Regions from separate parts of the Streptomyces sp. NPDC059832 genome, predicted to be linked through region 4. Evidence: riboswitches for the same ligand, from Rfam matches in the RefSeq annotation. Region 4 holds a riboswitch; each other region holds the start of a gene.
What was found. A riboswitch is a leader RNA that binds a small molecule or an ion and turns the genes downstream of it on or off. The one in region 4 is predicted to bind cyclic di-AMP.
Positions count from the first base shown of each region.

Region 1: another riboswitch for cyclic di-AMP. It lies ahead of ACFV8T_RS06100 (NlpC/P60 family protein); the one in region 4 lies ahead of ACFV8T_RS23715 (C40 family peptidase).
Region 2: another riboswitch for cyclic di-AMP. It lies ahead of ACFV8T_RS18560 (M23 family metallopeptidase); the one in region 4 lies ahead of ACFV8T_RS23715 (C40 family peptidase).
Region 3: another riboswitch for cyclic di-AMP. It lies ahead of ACFV8T_RS44495 (peptidoglycan DD-metalloendopeptidase family protein); the one in region 4 lies ahead of ACFV8T_RS23715 (C40 family peptidase).

Region 1 is NZ_JBHWIY010000003.1:204,926-212,684, forward strand. It holds gene ACFV8T_RS06090 (M23 family metallopeptidase) at 1-160, shown strand, start outside; gene pcrA (DNA helicase PcrA) at 210-2,678, opposite strand; cyclic di-AMP (ydaO/yuaA leader) riboswitch at 2,927-3,091, shown strand; gene ACFV8T_RS06100 (NlpC/P60 family protein) at 3,098-4,240, shown strand; gene ACFV8T_RS06105 (hypothetical protein) at 4,300-4,653, opposite strand; gene ACFV8T_RS06110 (C40 family peptidase) at 4,968-6,029, shown strand; gene ACFV8T_RS06115 (GNAT family N-acetyltransferase) at 6,212-6,973, shown strand; gene ACFV8T_RS06120 (LuxR C-terminal-related transcriptional regulator) at 7,032-7,730, opposite strand; gene ACFV8T_RS06125 (PspC domain-containing protein) at 7,714-7,759, opposite strand, start outside.
Region 2 is NZ_JBHWIY010000009.1:232,891-240,649, forward strand. It holds gene ACFV8T_RS18545 (GNAT family N-acetyltransferase) at 1-1,083, opposite strand, end outside; gene ACFV8T_RS18550 (HPr family phosphocarrier protein) at 1,256-1,537, shown strand; partial or broken gene ACFV8T_RS18555 (GntR family transcriptional regulator) at 1,705-2,415, opposite strand; gene ACFV8T_RS18560 (M23 family metallopeptidase) at 2,641-3,450, opposite strand; cyclic di-AMP (ydaO/yuaA leader) riboswitch at 3,463-3,630, opposite strand; gene ACFV8T_RS18565 (M16 family metallopeptidase) at 3,918-5,300, opposite strand; gene ACFV8T_RS18570 (M16 family metallopeptidase) at 5,327-6,709, opposite strand; gene ACFV8T_RS18575 (DNA topoisomerase (ATP-hydrolyzing) subunit A) at 6,980-7,759, shown strand, end outside.
Region 3 is NZ_JBHWIY010000072.1:3,704-11,462, forward strand. It holds gene ACFV8T_RS44475 (STM4013/SEN3800 family hydrolase) at 1-435, shown strand, start outside; gene ACFV8T_RS44480 (STM4012 family radical SAM protein) at 432-1,796, shown strand; gene ACFV8T_RS44485 (STM4011 family radical SAM protein) at 1,805-2,683, shown strand; gene ACFV8T_RS44490 (SGNH/GDSL hydrolase family protein) at 2,733-3,572, opposite strand; gene ACFV8T_RS44495 (peptidoglycan DD-metalloendopeptidase family protein) at 3,762-4,691, opposite strand; cyclic di-AMP (ydaO/yuaA leader) riboswitch at 4,695-4,851, opposite strand; gene ACFV8T_RS44500 (alpha-galactosidase) at 5,147-7,243, opposite strand; gene ACFV8T_RS44505 (tyrosine-protein phosphatase) at 7,469-7,759, shown strand, end outside.
Region 4 is NZ_JBHWIY010000013.1:98,518-106,276, forward strand. It holds gene bioB (biotin synthase BioB) at 1-761, opposite strand, end outside; gene ACFV8T_RS23685 (8-amino-7-oxononanoate synthase) at 904-2,046, shown strand; gene ACFV8T_RS23690 (DUF397 domain-containing protein) at 2,039-2,245, opposite strand; gene ACFV8T_RS23695 (helix-turn-helix domain-containing protein) at 2,270-3,130, opposite strand; gene ACFV8T_RS23700 (ATP-binding protein) at 3,335-3,766, shown strand; partial or broken gene ACFV8T_RS23705 (LysR substrate-binding domain-containing protein) at 3,800-4,363, opposite strand; partial or broken gene ACFV8T_RS23710 (LysE family translocator) at 4,348-4,626, shown strand; gene ACFV8T_RS23715 (C40 family peptidase) at 4,715-5,188, opposite strand; cyclic di-AMP (ydaO/yuaA leader) riboswitch at 5,192-5,375, opposite strand; gene ACFV8T_RS23720 (hypothetical protein) at 5,766-6,074, opposite strand; gene ACFV8T_RS23725 (ATP-dependent Clp protease proteolytic subunit) at 6,082-6,717, opposite strand; gene ACFV8T_RS23730 (isochorismatase family cysteine hydrolase) at 6,916-7,428, shown strand; gene ACFV8T_RS23735 (FAD-dependent oxidoreductase) at 7,433-7,759, shown strand, end outside.

The DNA.
Region 1 (7,759 bases), on a different contig from region 4:
GATCCGCTCGGGCCCGGTCAAGGCCGGTGATGTCATCGCGTACTCGGGCGACACCGGGAACTCGACCGGCCCGCATCTGCACTTCGAGGTGCGCCCCGGTGGCGGACCGGCGGTGGACCCGCTGCCCTGGCTCCGCAGCCACGGCGTCAACCCGACCTGAGCTCAGCGGGGCGGGGGCCGCGACCCCCGCCCGCCGCCGTCGGCTCCGTCTACAGCTTCTCGACCGGCGCGTAGCGCAGCAGCAGCTTCTTGGGCCGCTCGTCGCCGAAGTCGACCGTGGCCTTCGCCTGGTCGCCGACGCCCTCGACCGCCGTCACCGTGCCGAGCCCGAACTGGTCGTGCGTGACCCGGTCACCGACGGTCAGCGCGATCGTCGGCTTGTCCGAGGTCCGCCGGGTCGCGAAGCCCGAGGGCCCGGAGCGCGCACGCGACGCGGACAGCGACGACGTGATCCCCGAGGTCGGTCCGGCCGGAGCCGCCATCGGCCCGGTCCGCTTCCACTCCAGGTGCTGGTCCGGGATCTCCTCCAGGAACCGCGACGGCGGGTTGTACGAGGGCTGTCCCCACGCGCTGCGCATCGCGGCCCGGGTCAGATAGAGCCGCTCTCGGGCACGGGTGATGCCGACGTACGCGAGCCGCCGCTCCTCCTCCAGCTCCTTCACCTGGCCCAGCGCCCGCATGTGCGGGAAGACGCCGTCCTCCATGCCGGTCAGGAAGACGACCGGGAATTCGAGGCCCTTCGCGGTGTGCAGCGTCATCAGCGTGATGACACCGGAGCCGTCCTCGTCCTCGTCGGGGATCTGGTCGGAGTCGGCGACGAGCGCGACCTTCTCCAGGAACTCGGCGAGCGTGCCCGTGCCCGCGGCCGTGCCCGTGCCCGCGTCCTCCTCGCCGGCCGCTCCCCGCTCCTGCTCGAATTCGAGCGCCACGGCGGCCAGTTCCTGAAGGTTCTCGATCCGGGTCTCGTCCTGCGGGTCGGTGGAGGCCTGCAGCTCGGCGAGGTAGCCGGTGCGCTCCAGGACCGCCTCCAGGACCACCGCGGGGCCCGCGCCCGACTCGACGATCGTGCGCAGCTCCTCCATCAGCGTGTTGAACCGCTTGACGGCGTTGGCCGACCGGGCCGCCATGCCGTACGCCTCGTCGACCCGGCGCAGCGCCTGCGGGAAGGTGATCTTCTCGCGCAGGGACAGCGCGTCGATCATCGCCTCGGCCCGGTCGCCGATGCCGCGCTTGGGCACGTTGAGGATGCGGCGCAGCGGGACGGTGTCCTCCGGATTGGCGAGGACGCGCAGGTAGGCCAGGATGTCCCGGACCTCCTTGCGCTCGTAGAAGCGCACGCCGCCGACGACCTTGTAGGGCAGACCGACGCGGATGAAGATCTCTTCGAAGACACGGGACTGGGCGTTCGTACGGTAGAAGATCGCGACGTCGCCGGCCCTGGCGTCGCCCGCGTCGGTCAGCCGGTCGATCTCGTCGGCGACGAACTGCGCCTCGTCGTGCTCGGTGTCGGCGACGTAGCCGGTGATCCGGACGCCCGTGCCGGCGTTCGTCCAGAGGTTCTTGGGGCGGCGGCTCTCGTTGCGCTCGATGACCGCGTTGGCGGCGGACAGGATCGTCTGCGTGGAGCGGTAGTTCTGCTCCAGGAGGATCGTCGTCGCGTTCGGGTAGTCCTCCTCGAACTGGAGGATGTTGCGGATGGTCGCGCCGCGGAAGGCGTAGATCGACTGGTCCGCGTCACCCACGACGCACAGCTCGGCCGGGGCGTCGCCCTCGCCCGCCGGGCCGACCAGCTCGCGTACGAGGGTGTACTGGGCGTGGTTGGTGTCCTGGTACTCGTCGACCAGGACGTGCCGGAAGCGGCGGCGGTAGTGCTCGGCGACGTCCGGGAACGCCTGGAGCAGGTGGACCGTCGTCATGATGATGTCGTCGAAGTCCAGCGCGTTGGCCTCGCGCAGCCGGGACTGGTACATCGCGTAGGCCTGGGCGAGCGTCTTCTCGAAGCCGTCCGCGGCCTGGCCGGCGAAGGTCTCCTCGTCGATCAGCTCGTTCTTCAGGTTGGAGACCTTGGCCGTGAACGACTTCGGCGGGAAGCGCTTCGGGTCGAGGTCGAGATCGCGGCAGACCAGGGCCATCAGCCGCTTGGAGTCGGCGGCGTCGTAGATCGAGAACGACGAGGTGAAACCGAGCCGCTTGGACTCGCGGCGCAGGATACGTACGCACGCGCTGTGGAAGGTCATGACCCACATGGCGTTGGCGCGCGGCCCGACGAGCTGCTCGACGCGCTCCTTCATCTCGCCCGCGGCCTTGTTGGTGAAGGTGATCGCCAGGATCTGGCCGGGGTGCACCCCGCGCTCGGCGAGGAGGTGGGCGATCCGGTGGGTCAGCACCCGGGTCTTGCCCGAGCCGGCCCCGGCGACGATGAGCAGCGGGGATCCCGCGTGGACGACGGCGGCGCGCTGCTCGGTGTTCAGCCCGTCGAGGAGCGCCGCGGAATCGATGACGGGGCGGTGCGCGCCGTCGCGGTAGTAGGCGTCCCTGGGCGGCGGGGGCCCGTCGAACACGCCCGCGAAGAGGTCCTCCGGCACCGCTTCGGGTGCGGAGTCCTCGGGGGGCGGCGGGGGCTCTTCCTCCGAGTGCTGGAGGCCGGCCAGGAAGCTGTCGTCAAAGAGGCTGCTCATCGCTTGTCGAGTCTAGGCCGCCACACCGACACCCGGAGGCCGCATGACCAACCGCACACAGCGCACCGGACACGCAGAGGGTTCGAGCAACCACTCCACGTAAGAAATTCCGGGCCTCCATCACCCGCCGCGGCAAGGTCACGAAAATGTATCGGGCATATCGAACATCAACCTTCACAGCAGCACCATGGGTTGGCTAGCGTGCTCGACCGGGCGGCCCGTACCCCCTTGAGGCGAACCACGCCGAGCGGGCGCCCCCGCCGAATCCGGGCTGCCCCCACGGGAGTTCGGAACCGGGGACCCACACGCAGTACCGGGGTGAATCGGTCCTTATCCCCACTCGGACCGTAGGGCAGCCTTCCGTTCCGCCCGAACCCGACAGCTAACCCGGTAGGCGGTCCACGGAAGGAGATGCCGCCTTGGCGTCGCATCGCAAACCTCGCACCCGGGTGCGCACCACCGCACCGGCCGTCGGGCTCACCACGGCGGCCCTGGCGTCCGTGACCCTGCTCTCCACGCAGAGCGCCATGGCCGCCCCGGATCCTAAGCCCGGCGTCGAGGACGTCCAGAAGAAGGTCGACGACCTCTACCGGCAGGCGGGCACCGCGACCCAGCAGTACAACCAGGCGAAGGAAGCCTCCGCCACCCAGCGCGCCAAGGTCGACGCCCTGCTGAACGATGTCGCGAAGCGCGCCGACCGGCTCAACGACGCGCGCAGGACGCTCGGCACCTACGCGGCCGCGCAGTACCGCAGCGGCTCCATCACGCCGAGCGCCACGTTCTTCCTGGCCGACGACCCGCAGTCGTACTTCGACCAGAGCCAGTTGATGGACCGGATGACCAGCCGGCAGCAGAAGGCGATCACGGACTTCCGTACGCAGCAGGCCAAGGCGTCGAAGAAGCGCGCCGAGGCGGTGCGGAGCCTGGAGACGCTGACGACGACGCAGACCACCCTGCGCACCAGCAAGCAGAACGTCCAGAAGAAGCTGGGCGAGGCGCGCACGCTGCTGTCGAAGCTGACCGCCGAGGAGAAGGCGCGGCTCGCGGCGATCGAGCGCAAGAAGGAGGCGGAGGCCAGGCGCAAGGCGCGGGAGCTGGCGAAGCAGCAGGCCGCCGCGAAGGCCGAGGCCGACCGCAAGGCCGAGGAGGATGCGAAGGAGTCGGGGGGCGGTACGGGGACGGGCACCGGGACCGGCTCGGACAGCGGCGCCACCGCCAAGGCGGAGAAGGTCCTCGCCTTCGCCAGGGCCCAGCTGGGCAAGCCGTACGTCTGGGGTGCCACGGGCCCGGCGTCGTACGACTGCTCCGGACTCACCCAGGCGGCGTGGAAGTCCGCGGGCGTGGACATCCCGCGGACCACGTGGGACCAGGTCAAGATCGGTACCCGGGTCGCCACGGCGGATCTGCGGCCGGGGGACCTCGTCTTCTTCTACGACGACATCAGCCACGTCGGCATCTACAAGGGCGACGGGATGATGATCCACGCGCCGAAGCCCGGGGCGAACGTGCGCGAGGAGTCGATCTACTACATGCCGATCTACGGCAGCGTGCGGCCTGCGTAGCGGCTCGCACCGTCACCCCCGGCCGTCGGACGGCCGGGGGCCGGGGCCGCACGGCGGGATCAGGTCCAGAGCGTGGCGATGAAGATGTTGAGCATCGTCAGCCCGCCCACCGCCGCGAAGGCGCCCTTGTCGGCCTTCTCGTCGTCCCGCTTGATGTAGACGAGCGCGAGGACGACGACCAGGACCAGCAGCTTGACGCCGATCTTGATGTTGTTGACGTGATTGCCGTCGGCCTCGTTCAGCCCGACCAGCGCGACACCGGTGACCAGCATGGTCAGCGCACCGTGCAGCATCGCCGGGACGAACCGGGCCGTGCCCGCGCCCATCGCCTTCATCTGGGTCAGGAAACCGCCCAGCAGGGAGGCGATACCGATGATGTGCAGGGCGACGAAGACATGAATGAGTACGTCCATGAGGCCGCAGCCTAGCCCTGGCCATATCACCACTCGACAGGCAGGTACACCTTCCCGACCACTTCGCTCGCGCCTGTACCAATCGCCTGACTCTGGTGCAATTTTTCCGATCACTGGACGACATTGCCACGCCAAATTCAGACAATAAGCGTCATTACGACTCCTGCCCGTGCCCCGGGTTTAGCGTCCCTGAGCAGGTGACCGGCTTCACCGCCGCTCCGTACGCGGACGGCGCACCGGTCGCCCCGCCGAGAGATCGGGCGGGCCCGCCGGTAGCCCCCGGCGGGCAGTCGTCAGGAAGGACGCACGCCCTCGTGGCAGCGCATCGAAAACCCAAGCAGCGCCCGTACACCGGCCCTGCTGCCCGCACCGCGGCGACCCTCGCCTTCGCCGGGGCCGCCACCGCCGCGGTACTGCCCGGACCGGCGCACGCCGATCCGCAGCGCACCCCCGCCCAGGTCAAGGCCGAGGTGGACCGGCTGTACCACGACGCGGAGGTCGCCACCGAGCAGTACAACGGCGCGAAGGAGAAGGCCGCCGCCGCGGAGGACGCCGTCGACACCCTGCGCGACGAGGCCGCCCGCCGGACCGAGCGCCTCAACGCCTCGCGCGACGCGCTGGGTTCGTTCGCCGCCGCGCAGTACCGCACCGGCGGCCTCGGCCCGTCCGTGCAGCTGGCGCTCTCCTCCGATCCCGACCAGTACCTGGAACGGGCGTCGTACGTGGACCGGATCGGCGACCGCCAGGCCGCCGCGCTCAACAAGGTCCGGCGGCAGGTCGCCCAGATCGCCACCCTGCGCTCGCAGGCCAAGGGAGAGCTGGCCGCACTGGCCGCCCGCCGGGCCGAACTGAAGAAGCACAAGGCGACGATCACGGCCAAGCTGGCCGACGCGCAGCGGCTCCTCGACCGGCTGAGCCCGCCCGAGCGCACCGCCTACGAGAACTCCGACCACGGACCGGCCGACGGCGCGCGTTCCGCCGCCCGCGCCGACCGGAGCACCGCGCGCGACTCCGTCCGGGCGCCGAACGCCCGCGCCGCCGAGGCCGTCGCGTTCGCGTACGGGGCGCTCGGCAAGCCGTACGTCTGGGGCGCCACGGGCCCCTCCTCGTTCGACTGCTCCGGGCTCACCCAGGCCGCCTGGCGCTCCGCCGGCGTCTCGCTCCCCCGTACCACGTACACCCAGATCAACGCCGGGCGGCGCGTCTCGCGCTCCGAACTCGCGCCGGGCGACCTGGTGTTCTTCTACTCCGGCATCAGCCACGTCGGGCTCTACGTCGGCAACGGCCAGATGATCCACGCCCCGCGCCCCGGAGCACCGGTCCGGATCGCGCCGGTCGACCATATGCCCTTCGCCGGGGCCACCCGGGTGGCATAGGGCCTCTCGTTTGGATCCTGCCGGGCTCGCGTGCCCCGGTGCCTGATCCGGCCCGATCCAAACGAGAGGCCCTAGACTCCCGTCTCCGATCCGGAGCAACCCGCCATCGGAGCAACCGCCTTCGGGCCGGACCGCCCTCGGACCGGCCCGCCGTCGCCCAACCGGCCGGAGGACAACCCCACATGCCCATGGACGCCGATGTCCAGAACCATGCCCGTACGCTCGCCCAGCGCTCCCCGGACCACCTCCGGGTCGGGCCCTTCACCGTGCGGTACAACCCCACCTGGTCGAGCAAGTACGCCAATTACGCCATACCCGACCGGGACGCCGAGCCGACGGCCGAGGATCTCGACGCGCTGATCGCGGCGTTCCGCGAGCACGACCGGCTGCCCCGGCTGGAGTTCCTGCCCGGCTCGGCGCCCGCGGTCGAACCCGCGCTGCTCGCCGCCGGGTTCACCGTCGAGAACCGGGCCCCGGTCATGGCCTGCACGCCGGGCGACCTGCTGCCGCCGAAGCCGGTGGACTCCCTCACGATCGCCGAACCGGCCACCGAAGCGGAGTTCGCCGCCGCCGCGCTCGTCCAGCACCACGGATACGGCGAGAGCGGCGAGCCCGAGGACGGCGCGGCGGAATGGCTGCGCACCGCGGCCCGGGGCGGCGGCGTCGCGGCCCTCGCCACCGTCGACGGCGTACCGGCGGGCGCGGGCGGCTGCTCCGTCCCGGTCGACGGCCTGACCGAACTGGCCGGTCTCGCCGTCGCCGACGCCTACCGCCGCCGCGGCATCGGCGCCGCGCTCTCCGCCCATCTGACCGCGACCGCCTTCGAGCGCGGCTGCCGGGTGGTGTGGCTGGAGCCGGGCGACGCCGATGTGGAGCGGATCTACGCGAGCATCGGCTACCGCCGGGTCGACGAGAAGCTGAACATCTCGCTCGCCCCGGCCTGACGCGCCCGCCGCCCGCCGACAGGCCGAACCCGCCGACAGGCCAAGCCCGTCGGCGGGCTCAGACCAGCCGTCGGGCGGTGGCCCACCGGGTCAGCTCGTGGCGGTTGGACAGCTGGAGCTTGCGCAGCACCGCCGAGACATGGGACTCGACCGTCTTCACCGAGATGAACAGCTGCTTGGCGATCTCCTTGTACGCGTAGCCGCGGGCGATCAGCCGCAGCACCTCGCGCTCGCGCTGGGTCAGCCGGTCCAGGTCCTCGTCGACCGGCGGTGCGTCCGTGGAGGCGAAGGCGTCGAGGACGAAGCCGGCCAGCCGGGGCGAGAACACCGCGTCGCCGTCCTGGACCCGGAAGACCGAGTCGACCAGGTCGGTGCCGGTGATGGTCTTGGTGACATAGCCGCGGGCACCGCCGCGGATGACGCCGATGACGTCCTCGGCGGCGTCCGACACGGACAGCGCCAGGAACCGCACCGGGTTCTCGACGGCCCCCATCAGCGGGGCGCAGCGGCGCAGCACCTCGACGCCGCCGCCGCCGGGCAGGTGGACGTCGAGGAGGACGACCTCGGGGCGGCTCGCCGTGATGACGTTGACCGCCTGGTCGACGTCGGCGGCCTCGCCGACCACCTCGACGCCGGTCTCCTCGGTGCGGCCGATCTCGGCCTGGACGCCGGTGCGGAACATCCGGTGGTCGTCGACGAGCACGACCCGTACCCGGCGCTCCGGGCCCCCGGCCGCCGCCTCAGTGGTCTTGGTCATCGCTCGCCCTCTCCATCTCCAGCTCGACT
Region 2 (7,759 bases), on a different contig from region 4:
CGGCTCGGGGGCGAGCGAGGCGTTCAGCCGAACCGTTTCCGCGTTGTTGATGAGGCCGAAGGCGTTCGGGCCGATGATCCGCATTCCGTACGAGCGGGCCTGGCGGACCAGTTCACGCTGCCGTTCCCGGCCCTCGGCGCCCCATTCGGCGTATCCGGCGGAGAGGACGACCAGACCCTGGACGCCGTGCTCGCCGCAGTCCGCGACGGCTTCCGGAACCCGGTCGGCGGGGACGGCGACGACCGCGAGGTCGACCGGTTCGGCGATCTCGCCGATCGAGCGGTGGGCGGGGACGCCGTCGACCGTGGCCCGGTCGGCGGCGAAGGCGCGGTTCACGGCGTACGTACGTCCGGTGAAGCCGGCCCCGAGGAGGTTGCGCAGGACCGTGCGGCCGACGCCGCCGGGGGTCCGGCCGACACCGATGACGGCGACGGAGCCGGGGGCCAGCAGACGTTGCACGGACCGCGCCTCCGCCCGCTGCTCACGGCCGCGCTGGACGGCGAGGGACTCGGCGGTCGGTTCGAGGTCCAGGGTGAGATGGACGGAGCCGTCCTCGAAGCTGCGCTGCTGGGTGTATCCGGCATCCCGGAACACCTTGATCATCTTGTTGTTGGCGGGCAGCACCTCGGCGGCGAAGCGACGGATGCCGCGCTCACGGGCGACGGCCGCGATGTGTTCGAGGAGCGCCGAGGCGACGCCCCGGCCCTGGTGCGCGTCCTGGACGAGGAAGGCGACCTCGGCCTCGTCGGCGGGTGCGGAGGCGGGCCTGCCGCGCTCGTCGATCCGGTCGTAGCGGACGGTCGCGATGAACTCGCCGCCGATTGTGACGGCGAGACCCACCCGGTCGACGTAGTCGTGATGGGTGAAGCGGTGCACGTCCCGGTCGGACAGCCGGGGGTACGGGGCGAAGAACCGGTAGTACTTCGACTCGTCGGAGACCTGCTCGTAGAAGCTGACCAGCCGTTCGGCGTCGTCCGTGGTGATGGGCCGGATGCGCGCGGTGCCCCCGTCGCGGAGCACCACGTCCGCTTCCCAGTGGTCGGGATAGGCGTGATGCGGACTCTGCTCCGGCGCGGGCTGCATGGGCAAAGACTACGGCTCCGCCAGCGGTCGCGTAGGTCTCGGGGCCGGGGCAGTCTGAGAGGGCCGATCGGCGGTTCACCAGGCGTTGCGGGCGTTCCCCGGGTCGGCCTGAGCACTGCGCACCGCGTGAGAGACTGGTCTAGACAACTGTTGATTCGTGAAGGGCAGAACCATGGCTGAGCGCCGCGTCAACGTCGGTTGGGCCGAGGGCCTGCACGCCCGCCCCGCTTCCATCTTCGTCCGTGCCGCCACGGCTTCCGGCGTCCCCGTGACGATCTCCAGGGCCGACGGCAACCCGGTGAACGCCGCCTCCATGCTCGCGGTCCTCGGCCTCGGCGCGCAGGGTGGCGAGGAGATCGTGCTCGCCTCCGAGGCCGACGACTCCGAAGCCGCCCTGGACCGTCTTGCGAAGCTGGTCGCCGAGGGGCTCGAGGAGCTCCCGGAGACCGTCTGAAACAATTTCCCCGAAAGAGCCGCGGCACCCTGAACCGGAGCCGCGGCTCTTTCGTTTTCCCGGAACGGGCCGTCCGGGGGAGCACACGAAATTCCGGCACACCAATTCCAGGCAGGACGGGATGACCCCGCGAAATCACGCCTCTTTGTTATACGGCGTAATTGTTGATGCCGGACGCCCGCGGTGTTTACGGAATGTTGCGAGGTCCTCACGCGCCCGGTGCGGGGAGCGGCGGGCCGTCGGCCCGGCCGGTCGGTCCGGCGCAGCCGGTGCGCGGCGGCGGCCCGTTCCGCGTGATGGGCGGCCAGCGCCCTGGCCCGTTCCGCGTCGCCGCGCGCCACCGCGTCCACGATGGCACCGTGCTCGGCCCAGGAATCCACCGGCCCGGCCGGCTGCTCGACCGCGTACATCCAGGCGATCTTGTGTCGCAGCTGGGTGAGCAGCGCGATCAGGCCGGGGCTGCCGGAGGCCTGCGCCAGCGTCTCGTGGAACCAGCCGCCCAGCGAACGCAGATCCCCGCTCTCGCCCCGCCCGGCCCGGTCCTGGCCGAGCCGCACGAGACCGCGCAGCACCTTGAGGTGCGCCTCGGTTCGGCGTTGCGCGGCGCGTGCGGCGCCCAGCGGCTCCAGCAGCATCCGGACCTCCAACAGGTCGGCCGCCTCCAGCTCGGTGGGCTCGGCGACGCAGGCACCCGCGTGCCGGCGGGTGACCACGAAGCCCTCGGACTCCAGGGTGCGCAGCGCTTCCCGTACCGGGACACGGGAGACCCCGTAACGGCGCGCCAGCAGCTCCTCCGTGAGACGGCTGCCGCGTTCGAAGACACCGGAGACGATGTCGTCACGGATTGCCGTACATACCGAATGCGCCGGAATGCGCATGTCCGAACCTCCGCCTCAATCCCCGCGAAACGCGGCCGGCCGACGCCTGTTCTGCGACTCTATTGCAATGCGGCCGCATTTCCGACGCCGGGCAGAAATTCATGAATATCTTTTGGCCACGGGGCGGTTCGACGGGCGGTCGCCGTCCGCGGGCACCCGGCGGGCATGCCGAAGGCCCCGGCATGCTGCCGGGGCCTTCGACGAGGTATTGCGGTGGGGCGCCGGTCAGACGCTGACGCCGTGGGCGCGCAGATACGCGACCGGGTCCATGTCGGAGCCGTACGACGGCGTCGTCCGGGCCTCGAAGTGGAGGTGCGGCCCGGTGGAGTTGCCGGTCGAGCCGGAGAGGCCGATCCGCTGGCCCGCGCCGACGCTCTGGCCGACGGAGACGCCGATCGAGGAGAGGTGGCCGTACTGCGTGTACGTGCCGTCCGTCATCCGGAGCACGATGTTGTTGCCGTACGCGCCGCCCCAGCCGGCTTCGACAACCGTACCGGCGCCGACGGCGACGACGGAGCTGCCGGACGCGGCGTGGAAGTCGATGCCCGAGTGGCTGCCGGAGGACCAGAGCGAGCCGCTGGACTTGTAACCGGTGGTGACGTACGAACCGGCGACCGGGAGCTGGAAGGAGCCCAGCCGGGTGCGCTCGGCGGACCGGGCGGCGCGTGCCTTCTCGGCACGGGCCTCGGCGGCGCGCTTCGCGTCGGCCTCGGCCTTGGCCTTCGCCTCGGCCTTCTTCTTGGCCTCGGCCTTCCGCTGGGCCTCCGCCTTCGCCTTCGCCGCGACGTCGGCCTGGTGCTGCTGCGCGTCGGCCTGGGCGCCGATCCGGTCGGCGAGGGTCTTGTCGATGGCGATGACCTGGTTGAGGCCGGTGTCGCTCGCGGAGAGGGCCTCGGAGTCGGCGGCGAGGGCCGGAGCGGCCATACCGCCGATGACGCCGGTGGTGGCCAGAGCCGCGACGCCGACGACCTTCGCGCTCCTGCGCGTCAGTCGGCTCGGGGCACGGTGCTTCCCGGTGGCACGGGTGAACGCCATGAAGTGGCTGATCCTTTCCTTCCTTCTCGCCTACCGGGTTAGCTGACGGGTTCGGAGCAGGAAGGTCTCCTACGGACGCCCCGGCCCCATCGAGGCTCAGGCATCCGATTCACCCCAGGGACTACGTGGGTCCCCGGCTCCCCAGGCTCGCGCCTGACGGGGACTCGGCGATGACTGTCCGGTACGTCGCGGATGCGGCATACGAGTGACGGGCAGTCGAGCCGACGCTAAGCGGGGTCGCTTTCATTCACCAAACGGACAGGACGTTTTGTAGCGCATCCCACAGGGCAGACAGGCAACCTCCCCATCAGAACGGACAAAAGGGAAGGCCCCGGCGAGATTCCGCTCACGGAGGCCTTCCCTTTGTCTCGATATGTGGCGATATGCCGGATAGCCGGACTGGCCGTCCGGCAGGGCGGCCACGGCGGGGCGACCACCCCGGCAGCCGGTGCCCGCCGGGGTGGTCGTCAGCCGGTGACCACCGACACCTCTCCGATGCCCAGAGCCCGGACGGGCTCCTCGATCCGTGCCGCGTCGCCGACGAGGATCGTGACCAGCCGGTCCCCCGGGAAGGCGTTGACGACCGCCGCGGTCGCCTCGACCGTGCCGGTCTCCGCGAGCCGGGCGTACAGCTGCGCCTGGTAGTCGTCGGGGAGGTGCTGCTCCACCTGGTCGGCGAGGGTGCCCGCGACGGAGGCCGCCGTCTCGAACTTCAGGGGTGCGACACCCACGAGGTTCTGCACGGCCGTCTCTCGCTCCTCGTCGGTCAGGCCCTCGGCCGCCAGCGTCCGCAGGACCGTCCACAGGTCCTTGAGCGCCGGTTCGGTGGACTCCGTGTCCACGGAGCCGCTGATGGCCAGCATCGCGGCGCCGGTCGCGCCCGAGGCGGAGTCCGGGGCCGACGACCGCAGCACCTGGGCGAAGGCCCGTACGCCGTACGTGTAGCCCTTCTCCTCGCGCAGCACACGGTCGAGACGGGAGGTGAGCGTGCCGCCCAGGCAGTACGTGCCGAGCACCTGGGCCGGCCACACGCTGTCATGCCGGTCGGCGCCGATCCGGCCGATCAGCAGCTGCGTCTGCACCGCGCCCGGACGGTCGACGATCACCACCCGCCCGGTGTCGTCGGCGGTGATCGGCGGGGCGGGACGGGGCTCGGCGGCCTCTCCCGACCAGTCGCCGAGGGTGTCGGCGAGCAGGGCGTCCAGGTCGATGCCGGTGAGGTCGCCCACGACCACGGCGGTCGCCGCGGTCGGCCGGACGTGGGCGTCGAAGAAGGCACGCACGGCCGCCGAGTCGATCCGCTCCACCGTCTCCTCGGTGCCCTGGCGCGGGCGCGACATGCGCGCCGCGGCCGGGAAGAGCTCCTTGGAGAGCTGCTTGGCGGCGCGCCGGGCCGGGTTGGCCTGCTCGTGCGGGATCTCGTCGAGCCGGTTGCGTACCAGCCGCTCGATCTCGCTGTCGGCGAAGGCGGGCGCCCGCAGCGCCTCGGCGACCAGCGCGAGCGCCTTGGCCAGCCGGGAGGCCGGGACCTCGAGGGAGACCCGGAGGCCGGGGTGGTCGGCGTGCGCGTCGAGGGTGGCGCCGCAGCGCTCCAGCTCGGCGGCGAACTCCTCCGCGGTGTTCTTGTCGGTGCCCTCCGACAGCGCCCGCGACATGATCGTGGCCACACCGTCGAGGCCCTCGGGCTCGGCGTCCAGCGGGGCGTCGAGGAAGATCTCGACCGCCACGACCTGCTGACCGGGGCGGTGGCAGCGCAGCACCGTGAGGCCGTTGGGCAGGGCGCCGCGCTCCGGCGCGGGGAAGGCCCAGGGGCGGGCGACGCCGGGGGCCGGCTGCGGGTGGTACTGCATCGAAACTCCAGTCGCGGCAGCGTCGGTCACTTGTCCGCTCCTTCGTGCGCGTCGGTGTCGTCGGCGTCGGTCTCGTCGGTGTCCGCTGCGTCCGCGGGCTCGGTCGATTCGACCGGTTCGTAGACCAGCACCGCGCGGTTGTCGGGGCGCAGCTGGGCCTTGGCGGCCGCCTGGACCTCCTCCGCGGTGATGTCGAGCACCCGCTGCACGGCGGTCAGGGCGAGCTGCGGGTCGCCGAACAGCACGGCGAACCGGCACAGTTCGTCGGCGCGGCCGGCGACCGTGCCGAGCCGGTCCAGCCACTCGCGCTCCAACTGGGCCTGCGCGCGCTCCATTTCCTCGGCCGTGGGGCCCTCGGCGGCGAACCGGGCGAGCTCCTCGTCGACCGCGACCTCGATCTGCGGCACCTCGACGCCGCCGGACGTCTTGACGTCCAGCCAGCCGAGCGACGGCGCGCCGGCCAGCCGCAGCAGCCCGAACCCGGCCGCCACGGCCGTACGGTCACGGCGGACCAGGCGGTTGTGCAGCCGCGACGACTCGCCACCGCCGAGCACGGTCAACGCGAGGTCCGCCGCGTCGCACTCGCGGGTGCCGTCGTGCGGCAGCCGGTAGGCGGCCATCAGCGCCCGCGCCGGAACCTCCTCGCGCACCTCCTCGCGCAGCTGCTCGCCGATGATCTCGGGCAGCGCGCCGTCGCGCGGCGGCTGCTTGCCGTCGTGGGACGGGATGGAGCCGAAGTACTTCTCGATCCAGGCGAGGGTCTGCTCGGGGTCGATGTCGCCGACGACCGAGAGCACCGCGTTGTTGGGCGCGTAGTACGTACGGAAGAAGGTGCGGGCGTCCTCGAGGGTCGCGGCGTCCAGGTCGGCCATCGAGCCGATCGGGGTGTGGTGGTACGGGTGGCCCTCGGGGTAGGCCAGCGCCGTGAGCTTCTCGAACGCCGTGCCGTACGGGACGTTGTCGTAGCGCTGGCGGCGCTCGTTCTTGACGACGTCGCGCTGGTTCTCCATGGACTCTTCGTCGAGCGCGGCGAGCAGCGAGCCCATGCGGTCGGCCTCGAGCCACAGGGCCAGCTCGAGCTGGTGCGTGGGCATGGTCTCGAAGTAGTTGGTGCGCTCGAAGCTGGTGGTCCCGTTGAGCGAACCGCCGGCCCCCTGCACCAGCTCGAAGTGGCCGTTCCCCTTGACCTGGCCGGATCCCTGGAACATCAGGTGCTCGAAGAGGTGCGCCAGACCGGTGCGCCCCTCGACCTCGTGGCGCGAACCGACGTCGTACCAGAGGCAGACCGCGGCGACCGGGGTCAGATGGTCCTCGGAGAGCACCACGCGCAGGCCGTTGGCCAGGCGGTGCTCGGTCGCTGTCAAGCCGCCGGAGCCGGCCTGAGCGGTGGCCGTGTGACCCATGGGCATGTACGTCCCTTCGATCGCGATACTGGATTTCCTGCGAGACCTGCCACTTTAAGCAAGCGCGCGGACACCTGGCGAAGTTCCCATATCGCGGAAGTTCGCGTGAAAGAGGGGCGCATCCCCCGCGCGACGGGTCGAAAAACCGACCCGACCGGGGCCTGGAACGCCTCTTGGGACGGGTCGAGGTCGGGGATGTCAGTGCGGCGGTCCACAATGGTCCGCGTCAGAACCTGAGGTTGCCCGAACAGAATCCGTGAAGGAGTCGCAGCAGCGATGGCCCGCCGCAGCACGAAGACCCCGCCGCCGGACGACTTCGAGGAGAAGATCCTCGACATCGACGTCGTCGACGAAATGCAGGGCTCCTTCCTCGAGTACGCGTACTCGGTGATCTACTCACGGGCCCTGCCCGACGCCCGTGACGGCATGAAGCCGGTGCACCGCCGCATCGTCTACCAGATGAACGAGATGGGCCTGCGCCCCGATCGCGGCTTCGTGAAGTGTGCCCGCGTCGTCGGCGAGGTCATGGGTAAGTTGCACCCGCACGGGGACGCGTCGATCTACGACGCGCTGGTCCGTCTGGCGCAGCCGTTCTCGATGCGGCTCCCCCTGGTCGACGGCCACGGCAACTTCGGCTCGCTCGGAAACGACGACCCGCCCGCCGCCATGCGGTACACCGAATGCCGGATGGCCGACGCGACATCGCTGATGACGGAGTCGATCGACGAGGACACCGTCGCTTTCCAGTCGAATTACGACGGCCAGGAGACGGAGCCGACCGTTCTCCCCGCCGCGTACCCGAACCTCCTGGTCAACGGGTCGTCCGGGATCGCGGTCGGCATGGCAACCAACATGCCGCCGCACAACCTGGGCGAGGTCATCGCCGCCGCCCGCCATCTGATCAAGCATCCGGGCGCCGACCTGGAGACCCTGATGCGGTTCGTGCCGGGTCCCGATCTGCCCACCGGCGGCCGGATCGTGGGCCTGGGCGGCATCAAGGACGCGTACGCCCGCGGGCGCGGCACGTTCAAGATCCGTGCGACCGTCTCGGTGGAG
Region 3 (7,759 bases), on a different contig from region 4:
GGTTCCGTGCTGCCCGGCATGTTCCAGGAGAGCCACTGGGAGCCGGAGTTCGGTGTGGCGTCGCCCACCTCCTTCGAGGCACAGGTGGCCCGTGCCGAGGAGGTCGTCGCCGGACTCCCCGCGGAGCAGCGGCTGTTCCTCTTCGTCAATGTGTCCGCCCTGCACCAGCCCAACTGGTTCCACCTGCCGGGGGCCACCCGCGAGGCGGGCGACTCCCGCGCCACCCATGCCGCGGCTCTGGAGTACGTCGACGCCCATATCGGCAGGCTCTTCGCCGCCGCGAGCAGCCGCCGTCGCTGTTTCGCCATCGTCTGCTCGGACCACGGCACTGCGTACGGGGACGACGGCTACACCGGTCACCGGCTCGGTCACGAGTCCGTCTGGACCGTTCCGTACGCGCACTTCTTCCTGGAACCGGGGGCCATCGCACCATGAGCCGCACCACGACCGTCGCGCCGGCCACCCGGCCGTACCAGAGCTATGTCTACGCCTACCCGCACAAGACCGCCTACCGGCCGCTCGCCGACCGGCCGGGACTGCGCGAGCTGTGGGCGGCCGAGCGCAAGGACGCGCTCTCGCTCTATCTGCACATACCGTTCTGCGAGGTCCGCTGCGGCTTCTGCAATCTCTTCACCCGGATCGGCGCTCCGGACGAGCTGACGACCCGGTATCTCGACGCGCTGGACCGGCAGGCCACCGCGGTCCGGGAGGCGCTGGGCGACGACGGGCCGGTGCGTTTCGCCGCGGCCGCGTTCGGCGGGGGTACGCCCACGTTCCTGACCGCGGCGGAGCTGGAGCGGCTCTGCGACATCGCGGAGAAGCGGATGGGCGCCGATCTGCGGTCCGTTCCGCTGTCGGTCGAGACGTCGCCGTCGACCGCGACCGCCGACCGGCTGGCCGTCCTCGCCGACCGCGGGACGACCAGGATCAGCATCGGGGTGCAGAGCTTCGTCGAATCGGAGGCGCGTGCCGCCGTGCGCCCGCAGCGGCGGGCCGATGTGGAGGCGGCGCTGGACCGGATACGCGATGCCCGTATCCCGGTCCTCAACATCGACCTGATCTACGGAATCGACGGGCAGACCGAGGACAGCTGGCGCGCCTCGCTGGACGCGGCGCTCGGCTGGCAGCCGGAGGAGCTGTATCTCTATCCGTTGTACGTCCGCCCGCTGACCGGTCTGGGACGGCTCGACGCGGACGGCGGGGCGTCGGCGGACGCGGCCTGGGACGAGCAGCGGCTGCGGCTGTACCGCGCGGGCCGGGACCATCTCCTGGCCCACGGCTACGAGCAGGTCTCGATGCGGATGTTCCGCCGCGCCGACGCCCCGCGGACGGACGGCCCCGACGACTACGCCTGCCAGACCGACGGCATGATCGGCCTGGGGTGCGGCGCCCGCTCGTACACCACGGAGCTGCACTATTCCTTCGACTACGCGGTGGAGATGCGGGAGGTGCGGGCGATCATCGACGGCTACGCCGCCGCCGAGGACTTCTCCCGCGCGGAGGTCGGACGGTACGTCGACGGCGACGAGGCCCGCCGGCGCCACCTCCTCCAGTCGGTCCTCCAGGCCGAGGGGCTGCGACTGGCCGACTACCGGGAGCGGTTCGGTACCTCGCCGGCCGACGACTTCCGCCTGGAGCTGGCCCGGTTCGAGGCGCGCGGCTGGCTCGACGCGTCGGCCGGGGCGTCCGGACTGCTGCGGCTGTCCCCCGAGGGCCTGGCCCACTCCGACGCCCTGGGCCCGGAGCTCTTCTCCCCCGATGTACGGGCCGCGATGGCCGCGTACGAGCTGAAGTGAGCGCGCCCATGGACCTGACGATCCTCTACCGCGGCCCGCTCGCGTCGTGCGACTACGACTGTCCGTACTGCCCGTTCGCCAAGCGGCGCGACAGCCCGGAGCAGCTGCGTGCCGACCGTGCCGCGCTGGAGCGGTTCACGGCGTGGGCCGCGGCGCAGACCGGTGACCGGCTCTCGGTCCTGTTCACGCCGTGGGGCGAGGGGCTGGTCCGCTCCTGGTACCGCCGTGCCCTGGTCGAGCTGGCGCGGCTGCCGCACATCCGCCGGGTCGCGATCCAGACCAACATCAGCAGCCGCACGGGGTGGCTGGCCGAGGCCGGTGGGGCGGGCCGCGAGAAGATCGCCCTGTGGTGCACGTACCACCCGGGGCAGACGCCGTACGAGCGGTTCCTCACCAAGTGCCGGGAGCTGACCGCGCTCGGCATCCGGCACAGTGTCGGTGTCGTCGGGCTCGACGACCACCTCGACGAGGCGCGGCGGCTGCGCGCGGCGCTGCCGGACGAGGTCTATCTCTGGGTGAACGCGGCGGAGGGCCACACCTACACGGACGAGGAGGCGGACCGCTGGACGGCCGTCGACCCGCTCTTCCCGTACAGCCGGCATCCGCACCGGTCGGCCGGACTGCCCTGCCGGACCGGCGAGTCGGTCATCTCGGTGGACGGTGACGGCACCGTGCGGCGCTGCCATTTCGTACCGGCGGAGCTCGGCAATCTCTACGACGGGAGCTACCGGCAAGCTCTCGGTCCGCGCGCCTGTCCGCTGGCGGTCTGCGACTGCCACATCGGCTACGTGCACCTGGAGACGCTGCCGCTGTACGACGTCTTCGCGGGCGGTGTGCTGGAGCGGATACCGGCCGCTCCGCTGTCGTCGCTCGCCGGACCGGTCTGAGGTTCGGGCCGGTCCGGCGAGCGGCGGCAACGCGGCCGCGGACATCTGTCTAGAGCGGCAGGAGGTCCGGCCGCTTCGCCTCGACGTGGTCGCCCGAGGACTCGCCGCGCAACCGCCGGCCGATCCACGGAACCAGGTACTCCCGCGCCCAGTGGATGTCGTCGCGCCGTACTTCGAGGGTGCCGCGCTGTGCCTGCGGGGGCCATTCCTGGTCGGGGTCGGCCGGCACATCGATGCCGAGGACCTGGGCGGCGCGCAGCGCGACCCTGGTGTGTCCCTCGGCCGACAGATGGAGCCGGTCGTCGTCCCAGGCGCGGCGGTCCTGAACGGACCGCAGCGACCACAGGTCGAGGACCGGGCAGTCGTAGCGGTCGGCGATGGCCCGTACATGGGCGGTGTACGTGGCGATCTTGCCGCGCAGATGGCGCAGCACGGGAACGCCACGGGTGTCGAAGCCGGTGGTGACCATGACCGTGCCGACCGCTCCGGTCAGCTCCGCGACCGCGCGCTCGAAGCGCTCGGCCACGTCGTCGGGGTCGGTGCCCGGCCGGATGATGTCGTTGCCGCCCGCGCAGAAGCTCACCAGGTCGGGTGCGAGCTCCTTGGCGCGCGGTACCTGCTCCTCGACGATCTGGTCGAGGAGGCGTCCGCGTACGGCGAGATTGGCGTACCTGAAATTCCCGTGCGCGGAACCTTCGGTGCCCGCATCGGGGTCCGGGAGCTGGTCCGCGAGGAGCACCGCGAATCGGTCCGCCCAGCCGACGAAGGTCCCGTCCGGGCCGGGGTCGCCGACTCCCTCGGTGAAGCTGTCGCCAATCGCCGCGTACGACCCGAAGACGCCCTGTCGGTTGATGACGCCACGTTGGTTTTTTCTCGAATCGTCTGCCACAAACGCTTATCCTGCACCGCCGAATGTGACCTACGCGACCGTAATATGGGGTTGACGGGTGGTGAGATAGACCACCCGGTCAGGTTTTGGTAAAGGGGGAATAAGCGGAAGGGGGGGTGCGCCGCCGCGCACCGCCCCTTCCGTGTTGCTCAGGTCATGCTTTGTTGCTCAGCTGCCCGGCCGTTCCGCTCAGACGTAGATGCCGTGCGAGGCCAGGAAGGCGATCGGGTCGATGTCCGAGCCGTACGCCGGGCCCGTGCGGACCTCGAAGTGCAGGTGCGGGCCGGTGGCGTTGCCGGTGGCGCCGGAGAGGCCGACCTGCTGACCGGCGCTCATGGCCTGGCCCACCGAGACGGAGACGGAGGACAGGTGGCCGTACTGCGAGTAGTGGCCGTCGGTGTGCTTGACGACGACCTGGTTGCCGTACGCGCCACCCCAGCCGGCGGCGACGACGGTGCCGGAGGTGATGGACTTCACGCTGGTGCCGGTGGAGACGGGGAAGTCGATCCCGGTGTGGCTGCCGCTGGACCAGTTGGAGCCGGAGGCGCGGTAGTTGGTGGTGTGGTTGCCGGGGACCGGGTGGACGTAACCGGAGCCGCTGCTCTGGGCGGCCGGGGCCGAGGCCGGGGCCTTGGACTGCGGGACGGCGGTCACGGACTTGGCCGGGGCGGACTTCTCCGCGGCCTTCGAGGGAGCCTTCGACGGGAGGGACGAGCCGGCGCCGGCACCGGTGGGCGCGGCGTCGCCGGTCGCCTTGGCGCCGAGGGTCAGCTTCATGCCCGGGAAGATCAGGCCGGGGTCCTCGCCGACGACCTTCCGGTTGTCCTGGTACAGCTTCTCCCAGCCACCCTTGATCTTGTGCTCGGCGGCGATCTTCGACAGGTAGTCGCCGGAGACGACGGAGTACGTCGTGGTGGCGGCCTGCTTCTGCGCGACCGGCTCGGCGTGCGTGGCGGCGGCCGACTGCGGCGCGGCGGCCGGGGCGGCCGGCTCCGCGGCGTGGGCGCCGGTGGCACCGAGCAGCGGCAGCGCGAGGACGGCGCCACCGGCGCCTGCCGCGGCGACGCCACGGGCGATGGGGCCGAACTTCGGACGGCGGTGCTTACCCGATATGGGCATGGCGTATTTCCTCTCCGGCGCCTGCGAGGTGAGCTGTCGGGTTCGGGCTGGAGATGCCCGGCCGCGCTGAGCGCGACTTCACCCCGAGCCGGCCGGATTTCTCCGGTCGGCGGCTTACCTGGTTCCCCCGCTCCTGCCACGCGATGAGTGGATGTGAATTCCGGGCGGCGGCAGGATTAGGCGGTCCGTCCGGATTGACGGTGACCGTAAGCGAGTCGGGACGACGAGAACAAGCCACAGGTTCCATGCCGGAATCCGCGCCGGGAAATCGGCGCGGAATTCCGGTCACACTCCGTGGATTAAGGATCTTGGCTTTCCGCGCCGCGCACGGAATGCCCAACTCGCCCGTCACCACACACCGTCACGGATATGATCCCGCTCACGAGGCGGCGATCATCTCCCGTACAAGCAGGCCATATTCAGACAAAGCCCGCATTACGGACATGTCCCGTCTGTCACCCCCGCCGGAGCCTCAGCACTCGCGCGTCGAGATCGCCCCGAAGTCCGCTGTGCAGCCCCTGGTGCAGCAGTGCCGAACCGTGGTGCACGTCCCCCGTGTCCAGGCAGGTGTACGTCGCTTCGGGATCCAGCCCGCGCAGCCGCAGGGCCGGGGGCCGCTCCCCGTATCGCTGCGCCTCCAGCCACATCAGGACCACGGTCTCCGCCCCGTGGACGTACTGGACCGCGCCGAGTCCGCCCCGCGGCTCGCGCAGCCGGTACAGCGCGCCGTGCTGCACGACCGGCCGGATCTCCTTGTAGAGCTCCACCCAGGTCCGCGCCTCGGCCAGCTCCTCCTCGCTCCATTCGGTGAGGTCCCCGCCGACCCCGAGCACACCGGCCATGGCACTCACGAAGCGGAAGCGCAGCGAGCTGACCCTGCCGTTGAGCTGGTGGTTCGGGCTGTCGGTGACCCAGGCGGCCATCACCCGGGCCGGGTGGATGTGCCCGAAGCCCTCCTGGATGGCGAGACGGTCGAGCGGGTCGGTGTTGTCGGAGGTCCACACCTGGTCCGTACGGGACAGAATCCCCAGGTCGACCCGGCCGCCGCCGCCCGAGCAGGACTCGAACGCGACCGTGGGATGCGCGGCCCTGAGCCGGTCGATCAGCGCGTACAGGCCGTTCACGTGCTCGATCCAGAGCTTCTGCGGGTACTCCTCGCCCGGCCAGCCCGCATCGGTGAAGCAGCGGTTGAAATCCCATTTCACATAGTCGACGGGTGCACCGGAGAGCAGCGTGTCCAGCTGCTCCCAGAGATATGCCTGCACATCGGGGCGGGCCAGATTGAGCACCAACTGGTTGCGGTACTCCGTCCGCGCCCGGCCGGGGAAATGCTGCACCCAGTCGGGGTGCGCGCGATAGAGATCACTGTCGGCGTTGACCATTTCCGGTTCGACCCAGATACCGAACTGCATGCCGAGCCCGTGCACTTCGTCGGCGAGCGGTTTCAGCCCGCCGGGGAAGCGGTCCGGATTCGGCGTCCAGTCGCCGAGCCCGGCCCGGTCACTGGTCCGCTGCCCGAACCACGCGTCGTCCACCACGAAGAGCTCGACGCCCATCGCGGCGGCGCGCTCGGCGAGAGCGCGCTGCTGGTCCAGCGAAATGTCGAAGCCCGTCGCCTCCCAGGAGTTGTAGAGCACCGGCCGCAGGTTCTCCGCGTCCGGGATCACATGGGCCAGCTGCCAGGCGTGCCAGGCGCGGCTGGCCCCGCCGAACCCCTGCCCGCTCCACAGACCGGCGAACACGGGCGTGGTGTACGACTCCCCCGGTGCGAGCCGCAGCAGCCCGGAGTCGTCGTAGCCGGCGCCACCGGTGATCTGTACGAGCCCGTCGGGCAGCCGCTGCACGGAGATCCGCCACGACCCGGACCAGCCGAGCGCGCAGCCGTACACCTCACCGCTCTCCTCGGTCGCCGCGCCGTCGGCGTCCAGTGCGGCCCACGGCAGGTACTGGTGGCCGGTGTGGCCGCGCCGACTGGAGATGACGCTCTCGCCATGGAGCAGCTCCGCCCGTTCCAGCCGCGACTCCGCCGCCCAGCGTCCGTGCAGCCGGCTCAGCCGCCAGCCGTCGCGGGCGGGCAGCGACCAGGCGGCCGCGTCGGCGCGCAGCAGTTCCAGCGGCGGTCCGTCCGGCCCGGCGTGGGCGACGGTGGTCCAGCGCTCCACGACATCGGAGTCGTCCCGCATCCGGTAGTGCAGGGTGAGGGCGAGCCGGTGCACGGAGTCGGTGAAGCCGATCCGCAGTTCGTCCCCGTCCACCACGGCAGCGGCGAAGGCCCACTCGGTGCCGCGGACCTGCGGAGTGCGTACCGAGAGCGCCGGGCGGACGAACCTGGGGCCGCCCTCCACCGGATATTCCTCACGGCCGTCGAGGTGGGACTCGAAGGCCCTGAAGGGCAGCTCCGGCGCCGCGGCCAGCGCCTCGGCCGCCGCGAGGGAGATCCTCGGCCCCCAGTGCAGATGGACCAGTTCGTCCTGCTCGGTCAGTCGCAGTGCGTAGCTGCTGCTCGCCCCGGTGAGCAGCCAGGTCCGGCCGGTGTTGCCCGTCTCGATCATCGCATCCCCACATTCCAACAGTTCCGCACATCATCGACCATCAGTGGGGCATGGGCAACGGCCTGACAAGGAATTCACCGGGCGGATTCGCCGCGGGAGCAAAGGAGTTCGCCCAGGTATCGACAGGGAAAGGCCGAGATGATTGCCTGAGGTATCAATGTCGTATCGTCGCGGGAGTGGCCTTGCCGGCGACTCGCGTCGGCACCAGACACACCAGGAGTCGCTGTGACGGAGCAGTTGCCGCAGATGCCGTCGACGGAACCCGAGCTGGCGGGTGTCCGCAACTTCCGCGATGTGGGCGGGCTGCCCACCGTGGACGGCCGACGGGTGCGGCACGGGCGGCTCTTCCGCAGTGGTCACCTCGCACATGCCACCACCGAGGACGCCTCCTTCCTCGGCGGCCTCGGTCTGCACACGATCTTCGACTTCCGCAACGACGCCGACCGCAGGCTCGACGGCCTGGACGTGGAGCTGCCGGGCGTACGGAATGTGAGCATCCCGCTCTCCGACCCGGCC
Region 4 (7,759 bases):
CGCTGCGGGGTGAGGTTCCACTCCTTGGCCAGCGGAGTTCCCTCGAACGGGATCAGGAAGTTCACCGGAACCGAGTCCGGGTCCAGTTCGCGCAGCGAGAAGACGACATCGACCAGGTCGGCGTCGCTCTCACCCATTCCGGCGATCAGCCCGGAGCACGCCGAGAGCCCGGCGGCCTGCGCCTGGTGCACGGTCTCCACCCGGTCCGCGTAGGTGTGGGTGGTGGTGATGTCCCCGTACGTCCCCTCGGACGTGTTGAGGTTGTGGTTGTACGCGTCGGCGCCCGCAGAGCGCAGCCGGTCGGCCTGACCGTCGGAGAGCAGACCGAGGCAGGCGCACACCTCGACGCCCTCGTTCTGTTCCTTGATCGCCTCGATGGTCTCCGACACCCGGTCGACATCGCGGTCCGTCGGACCACGACCGCTCGCCACCAGACACACCCGCTTGGCCCCGCCCGCCACTCCGGCGGCGGCGGCCTTCGACGCCTCGTCCGGTTTCAGCCAGGTGTACTTGAGGATCTCGGCCTTCGAGCCGAGCCGCTGCGAGCAGTACGAGCAGTCCTCGGGGCAGAGGCCGGACTTGAGATTGACCAGGTAGTTCAGTTTCACGCGTCGCCCGAACCACTGACGGCGCACCTTTCCGGCCGCGGCCACCACTTCGAGCAGATCGTCGTCCGAGGTCGCCAGTACGGCGAGGGCTTCTTCGCGGGTCGGCAGCTCGCGCCGCAGCCCCTTGTCCACCAGCGTGTTCAGGAGGTCCATGGCGAAGATCCTGGCCTACCGCACGGCTCCCAGCCAAGGAGGAACCGGACAACAGAGACTGCCAAGAGTGTGTGTATTGCCACACCATGACCTGCTGCGCCCGCGGTTAGGGTCTGTGAGCTGCCTACAAAAGGGACCGCTCATGTCCTTCGACCCGTTCGACTGGATCGACGAGGAGGCGCGCCGCCGCGCCGACGCCGGACTCGTCCGTACTCTGCGCCCCCGGCCCGCCGCGTCCGGACTTCTGGACCTCGCGAGCAACGACTACCTGGGACTGACCCGGCACCCCGACGTCACCGCCGCCGCGGCCGAGGCCGCGCGCAGGTGGGGTGCGGGCGCGACCGGATCGCGACTTGTCACCGGCTCCACCGCGCTGCATGCCGAACTCGAAGGCGAACTGGCCGAATTCTGTGGCTTCGAGGCGGCCCTGGTGCTGTCGTCCGGCTACGCGGCCAACCTCGCGGCCGTCACGGCGCTCACCGGTCACGGCTCGCTGATCGTCTCCGACGCGGGCAACCACGCCTCGATCGTGGACGGCTGCCGGTTGTCCCGCGCCGGGACCGCCGTCGTTGCGCATGCCGATCCCGATGCCGTACGCAAGGCTCTGCGGTCGCACGAGGGACGGGCGCTGGCCGTCACCGACTCGGTCTTCTCGGTCGACGGCGACGCGGCACCGCTGCCCGGACTGGCCGATGTCTGCCGCACGGAGGGCGCCGCACTGCTCGTCGACGACGCGCACGGCCTGGGCGTGCTGGGGGAGGGCGGCCGGGGCGCGCTCGCCGCGGCCGGCCTCGCGGGCGGCGAGGGGATCGTCACCACGCTGACCCTCTCCAAGTCCCTGGGCAGCCAGGGCGGAGCGGTCCTCGGGCCGGCCCGGGTCATCGAGCACCTCGTCAACACGGCCCGCACGTTCATCTTCGACACCGGTCTCGCGCCGGCCGCGGCGGGCGCCGCGCTGGAGAGCCTGCGGCTGCTGCGCCGCGAGCCGGAGCGGGCCGGCCGGGCCCGCACGGTCGCCACCGCGCTGTACGAGCAGCTGACCGCGGCCGGTCTGACCGCCGTGCGGCCCGACGCGGCCGTGGTCTCGGTGCGTGCCCCCTCGGCGGACGCAGCGGTGCGCTGGGCGGCCGACTGCCGCACGGCCGGAGTCGCGGTCGGCTGCTTCCGGCCCCCGTCGGTGCCGGACGGAGTGTCCCGGCTGAGGCTGACGGCGCGAGCCGATCTGACCGAGGAACAGATCGTCACCGCGGTGTCGATCGTGCGGCGGACCGCTCCCGTCAGCTGACCGGACCCCGGTGCAGACCGGTGACGAAGGAGGTCCAGGCTGCCGCGGAGAACCGCAGCGGTGGCCTGGACACATCCTTGGAGTCCCGCACGGCCAGCCGTCCGTCACCGAACGACGCTGTCTCCACACAGTTGTTCATACCCGTGCTGCGGCTGCTGCGCCGCCACCGTAAGTCGTGCTGTGCGAGGCATTCCGACATGAGGCCCCCTCGGGCAGTCCGTGGTCACCGACCGTCGCGGTCGATCGCGGCGATGAGGTCCAACGAGTGCTCCGGCGACAGCGCGTGTGCCTGCATCGTGCGGAAGGCCGAGCTGTACGCCTCAAGGTCTTCTTTCCGCTCCAGATAGAGGCTACTCGTCAAATGGTCGAGAACGACCACATCCAGATCAGAAGTGCTCGGAAATGAAAAGATAACGAAAGGTCCGGTGAGGCCGGCATGGCCGCCCACCGAGAACGGCAGCAACTGGAGCTGCACATGGGGAAGTTGAGCCACCCGGGTCAGATGGCGCAGTTGCTCCCGCATCACCCGGCACCCGCCGACCTCGCGCCGCAGTACCGCCTCGTCGAGCACCGCGCTCAGCCGCAGCGGCGGATCGGTCCGCAGCACCCCCTGCCGGGCGAGCCGCACCTCCACCAGCGAGTCCAGCTGGCCCGCGGGCAGCCCGTCCAGCGAGGCCCGGGTCACCGCCCGCGCGTAATCGGCCGTCTGGAGAAGACCGGGTACCACCGAGGTCTCCAGCGTGCGCGCGGTCCGCGCCTGGGACTCCAGACTGATGAAGTCGCGGTACTGGGGCGGGATCAGACCGCGATAGGCGTGCCACCATCCGGTGCCGCCACCGCCCGCCGAACCCGCCAGCGTGGCCAGCAGATCCCGCAGCTGGGTGTCGTCCACGCCGTACGTGTCCAGCAGCCGGGTCACATCGGCCGGCCGCACCCCGCTCACCCCGGTCTCGATCCGGCTCACCTTCGACTGGTGCCAGCCGAGTATCCGCGCCGCGTCCCGACTGGTCAGTCCCGACGCGTGGCGCAGGCTCCGGAGCTCCTCCCCGAGCTTGCGGCGTCGAACCGCAGGGCCGTGCTGCATCCGCGGCCTCCCTCCCTCTTCTGCCGAGCGGACAGTGTGCCGCCCACATACGGTCTTGCGTGGCAGGGTTCACCGCATTGAGCGACAGATATATGCATATCTTGGTGGATCGCCGTCGCAGAGGGCAGCATCAATGGCAATCTGGCGCGAAGCACAACCCGGACCGATCGCGGGTCGGTACGGGTGGGAAAGGGACGGCTCGCCATGGCAGACCATCAGGAAGCAAACGTCACTCTGCCGAGCGAGCCGGTCTCGGTCTCGGCAGCCCGCAGGTACGTGGCCCGGGTGCTCGGCGACTGGGGCCTGGCCACCGACACCGATTTCGCCGACAGCATCCAGCTCATCGTCTCGGAGCTCGCGACCAACGCCGTCCAGCACACCTTCGGACAGTCGCCCACCTTCACCGTGGACCTCCGGCTGGAGCGGGAGGAGCACCTGCATCTGGGGGTGACGGACAGTCACCCCCGTTGGCCCAGGCGACTGCCCGCCGCCGTTCAGCAGGACAACGGGCGCGGCATGGTGATCATCCGCTGCCTGGCCAAGCAGTGCGGGGGCCGGCTCACCGTCACCCCCACCGCCGACGGCGGCAAGACGGTGTGGATCGCGCTTCCGTGGAGCGTCCCCGTGCAGAGCTGACCGACGCGTTCCGGTGGCCGGCCGCCCGCGCGGTCACCCGGCTTCCGCGCCCGGCCGCTGCGCCGACCCCGCACGCCCGAACCCACTGCGCAACAGGGCCTGGAGCGTCGCCGCCGCGGCGCTCGCCCGGTCACCGCGGTGCACCACCGAGATCGTCCGCCGGAAGGAAGCGGGATCCAGCCGCCGTACGGACAGCGGCGTCGGCGACATCGCGGCGACCATCTCCGGGACGACCGCCATCCCGATGCCCGCACTGACCAGGGCGCACACCAGTGCGTAGCCGGGCGACTCGCGGACCACGGCGGGTGCCGCCCCGGCCTCGGCCAGGGCCTGCTCGGCCCCGCGGCGCGGCGGATGGGTCGGCGCGCTGCTGATCAGCGGCCGTCCCGCCAGTTCCGTCACCGGAAGCCTTCCGCTGCCTTCGGACAGCATCTGACCGACCGCCGTGATCAGGACCAGCTCCTCGACCAGCAGCGGTTCGGCGAAGACCCCGGTGGGCCGGGCCACCGGGGCAGCCGGCTCGTACTCGTGGGTCAGCGTCAGATCGACCTCGCCCGCGGCCACCGCGGCGTCGCCCTCAGGCGGTGACCAATGCGCTCAATCCCAAGGCGCCGGTGCTCTTCCTGAGCCTGCTGCCGCAGTTCGTCCCCGACGGGCAGCCGCCGCTGCCCAGGACCCTGCTGCTCGCGACGATCGTCGTGGTGCTGGCGCTGGTCTGGTTCCCCGCCGTGGCGCTCGTCGTGGACCGGCTGGGCAGGTGGCTGCGCCGGCCGCGTACCGCGCGCACCATCGAGGGCGGCAGCGGTGCGGTGCTCACCGCGTTGGGTCTGGTGCTGGTGACCGGCCCGCTGCTGCACTGAGCGCGGGAGCGGCCGGCGGCCCGGCACCGGGTCCTGTCCGGCGGAGCAGGCCGGGGATGCGGCCCTGATCCGCCGGACAGGAGCCGCCTCAGCGGACCCGTCCGTAATAGACGCTCTTGGTCCAGATCTTCTCCAGCCGGACCACCGCGCCGGTCCTCGGCGAGTGCCAGATCTTTCCGTTTCCGGCGTAGATCCCCACGTGGTAGACGCTGCGGCCGAAATGGAAGAAGACCAGGTCGCCACGTTGCCTGTGGGAGGCCGAGACATGGCGGGTCCGGTTGTACTGCTGCTGGGCGGTGCGGGGGAGCTTCTTGCCCGCCTTCTTGAACGAATAGAGCGTCAGCCCCGAGCAGTCGAAGCGGTTGGGGCCGGTGGCCCCCCACCTGTACGGCGAGCCCTTCTTCGATGCCGCGATGTTGAGCGCCTTCATCGACAGGGTCGCCGCCTGGGCGTCCGTCGCGGCGCCCGGGGCGAACATGGTGCCGCCGACGGCGGCGAGAGTCAGAACCGAGGCCGTACCGGCCCGGACGAGCAGAGACGGGACATGAACCTGCGCAGTCATGCGCAACCCTTCGTCAGCCGCCTGTGAAGGATGACCTGTCGGGTTCGGGCTGGCGAAGTTGCCCGGCCGCGTTCGGCGGCTTCACCCCGAGGGTCGACCGGTGCTCAGGTCAACCCGTTGTGCTCGGGTCCTCCACTCCTGCCGATCCACTTCTGTCGACCAGACATCCGGACGGCGGCAGGACTCGGCGTCCGCCCGGACCGCCCCGCCGCGGTGGCGGGGGCTTGTCGTCCCAGGGATCTTGACTCAACGACTGCCGGATTTCCGAGCTGAAACAGGGATATGTGAGGCTCCTCACGACTGATCCGTTCGGGTGGGCATGGCTATCTATGAGGCTCTGCCGGTGATTCGGGCCGGTGCCGTACCAGGGGCGGAAGGGCGGATTCCGTCCACTGCCGACGCGGAGGACGCAAGTTGAGAAGTCCCCCGCGAGGGGGACTTCCTACGCCGAACGAGCGAGGAAATTCGATCGGCCCGCCGGGCGTGTCGGGTACGGGAGTTGGGTGAGGACGGCCGGACCCCGGAGCGCAGGGGGAGTTGGCCGGACCCCGCCGCCGGCGCGGACCGCGGAAGTCGATCAACTCGCCGGAGCGGGGGGTACGGTGACGCGTCCGGCCCGCCGTTCCCCGTCCAGTACGCGCAGCGCTCGGGCGAGCGTGGCGGCGTGGATCTGCGCCTCGCCGCGCTCGTGCATCAACGCGAGGGCGTCCCGCAGCGCGCCCGCGTGCGAGGCCAGCGCCTGCGCGGCACGCAGTGCGCCGTAGGTGTCGCTGCCGCGGGCCGGGTTGATCCGGCCCACCTGGTCGAGGACTTCGAGGTAGCGGTCGATGAACTCCCCCTCGGCGCGCGTCAGTGCGGGGAGCGGCGGGAACTCCGGCGGGTGCATCGGGTGTTCACCTCGCGCCGTGCGGCGGGAGTGTGGTGTTCCGGTTCGTCAGGACGTGGTCCACCAGCCCGTACGCCTGGGCGCCCGCCGCGTCGAGAATGAGGTCGCGATCGATGTCGTCGGCGATCTGCCCGGCGTCGCGGCCGGTGTGACGGGCCAACAGGGCGGTGAGCATCGTGCGGACCCGTTCCAGCTCCTGTGCCTGGATCTCCAGATCGGACGGCTGGCCCTGCACCGGTTCGGCGAGCTCGGGCTGCCGCACGACGACCCTCGCGCCGGGCAGTGCGTGCCGCCGGCCGGGAGCGCCCGCGGCGAGCAGTGCGGAGGCGCAGGAACCGGCCTGGCCGAGGCAGTAGGTCTCCACCTCGCAGGTGAGGTACTGCATCGTGTCGTAGATCGCGGACATGGCTCCGAACGAGCCGCCGGGGGAGTTGATGTAGAGCGAGACGGGCCGGTCCGGGGCGGCGTACTCCAGGTACATGAACTGCGCGATCAGATCGGAGGCCGCCGTGTCGTCGACCGGGGTGCCGAGGAAGACGATCCGTTCGGCGAGCAGCTTGGAGTACGGATCGAGGGTGCGGGTCCCTTCGGTCGTGCGCTCGGTGAACTCGGGCAGGACATGACGGGCGGTGGGACGGAACAGCATGGCGATGCCTCTCCTCCGGGGTCTGCAGGGGGGCCTGCACAACTTCCGTAAGAAATGTACAGGACGTACAGAAGGCGAGTAGCCCAGGCCAGAGGCTGTTCTTGCTGTTCGCCGAGGGCGGATATCTCACAATCTGTCACGACATCTTGATCATCAGGCTGCTTCGCCCTCACTGGAACCGGGTAGAGAAGTGAGGTGGTCCGAGGCGACGCGGAGGTCCTCAACCACCACGGCCGCCACGCCGTGCCCGCGGTCGCCGACCTGGTCGCCCAGTGGTCCGCCGCCGGCCGACCCGTGGTCTTCACCCGCTGCTTCAACCACCCGGGCAGCTCTTACGAGCGCTTCTTCCAGTGGCGTCGGCTCCAGGAGCCACCCGAGACCGACCTCGTCCCCGAACTCGTCGACAAGACCGGATACACGCTCTTCACGCCCGAAGCCACCGAACTGGTCCGCCGGGCCGGCTGGACCGATCTCGTCTTCTGCGGGATCGCCACCGAAAGCTGTGTCCTGAAGTCCGCCGCCGACGCCTTCGAGTACGGCTACGCGCCCTGGATCGTCACCGACGCCTCCGCGAGTGACGCCGGTCCGGACGTCCATGACGCCGGCCTCGTCGTCGCCCGCCGCCTGATCGGGACAGGCCAACTCGTCACCGCAGAAGACGTGGTGCGACAACTCGCTGCGTACGCCGGGGTCCCGGTGCTGGAATAGGCCCATGGCCGACACACCGTCCCGCACCGGTTCGCCCGTCCATCACGACACGGACGTGATCATCATCGGCGGCGGGCCCGCGGGCTGTGCCGCCGCCCGTACGGCCGCCGGCGTCGGCATGCGCTCGATCCTGATCGAGCCGGACAGGCTGTGCCGCAACCTCTATCGGATCCCGGCCCTGAACAACGTCCTCGGCGGCCACACCAGCGGCCCCGAGCTCGCCGACGCCATCACCTCGGAGCTCAAGGGCACAAAGCTGTGCCGCCTCGAACTCGGCCGGTACGTCACCGAACTCCGCGCCGACGAGGTCCGCGTGACCGTCACGGTCGAC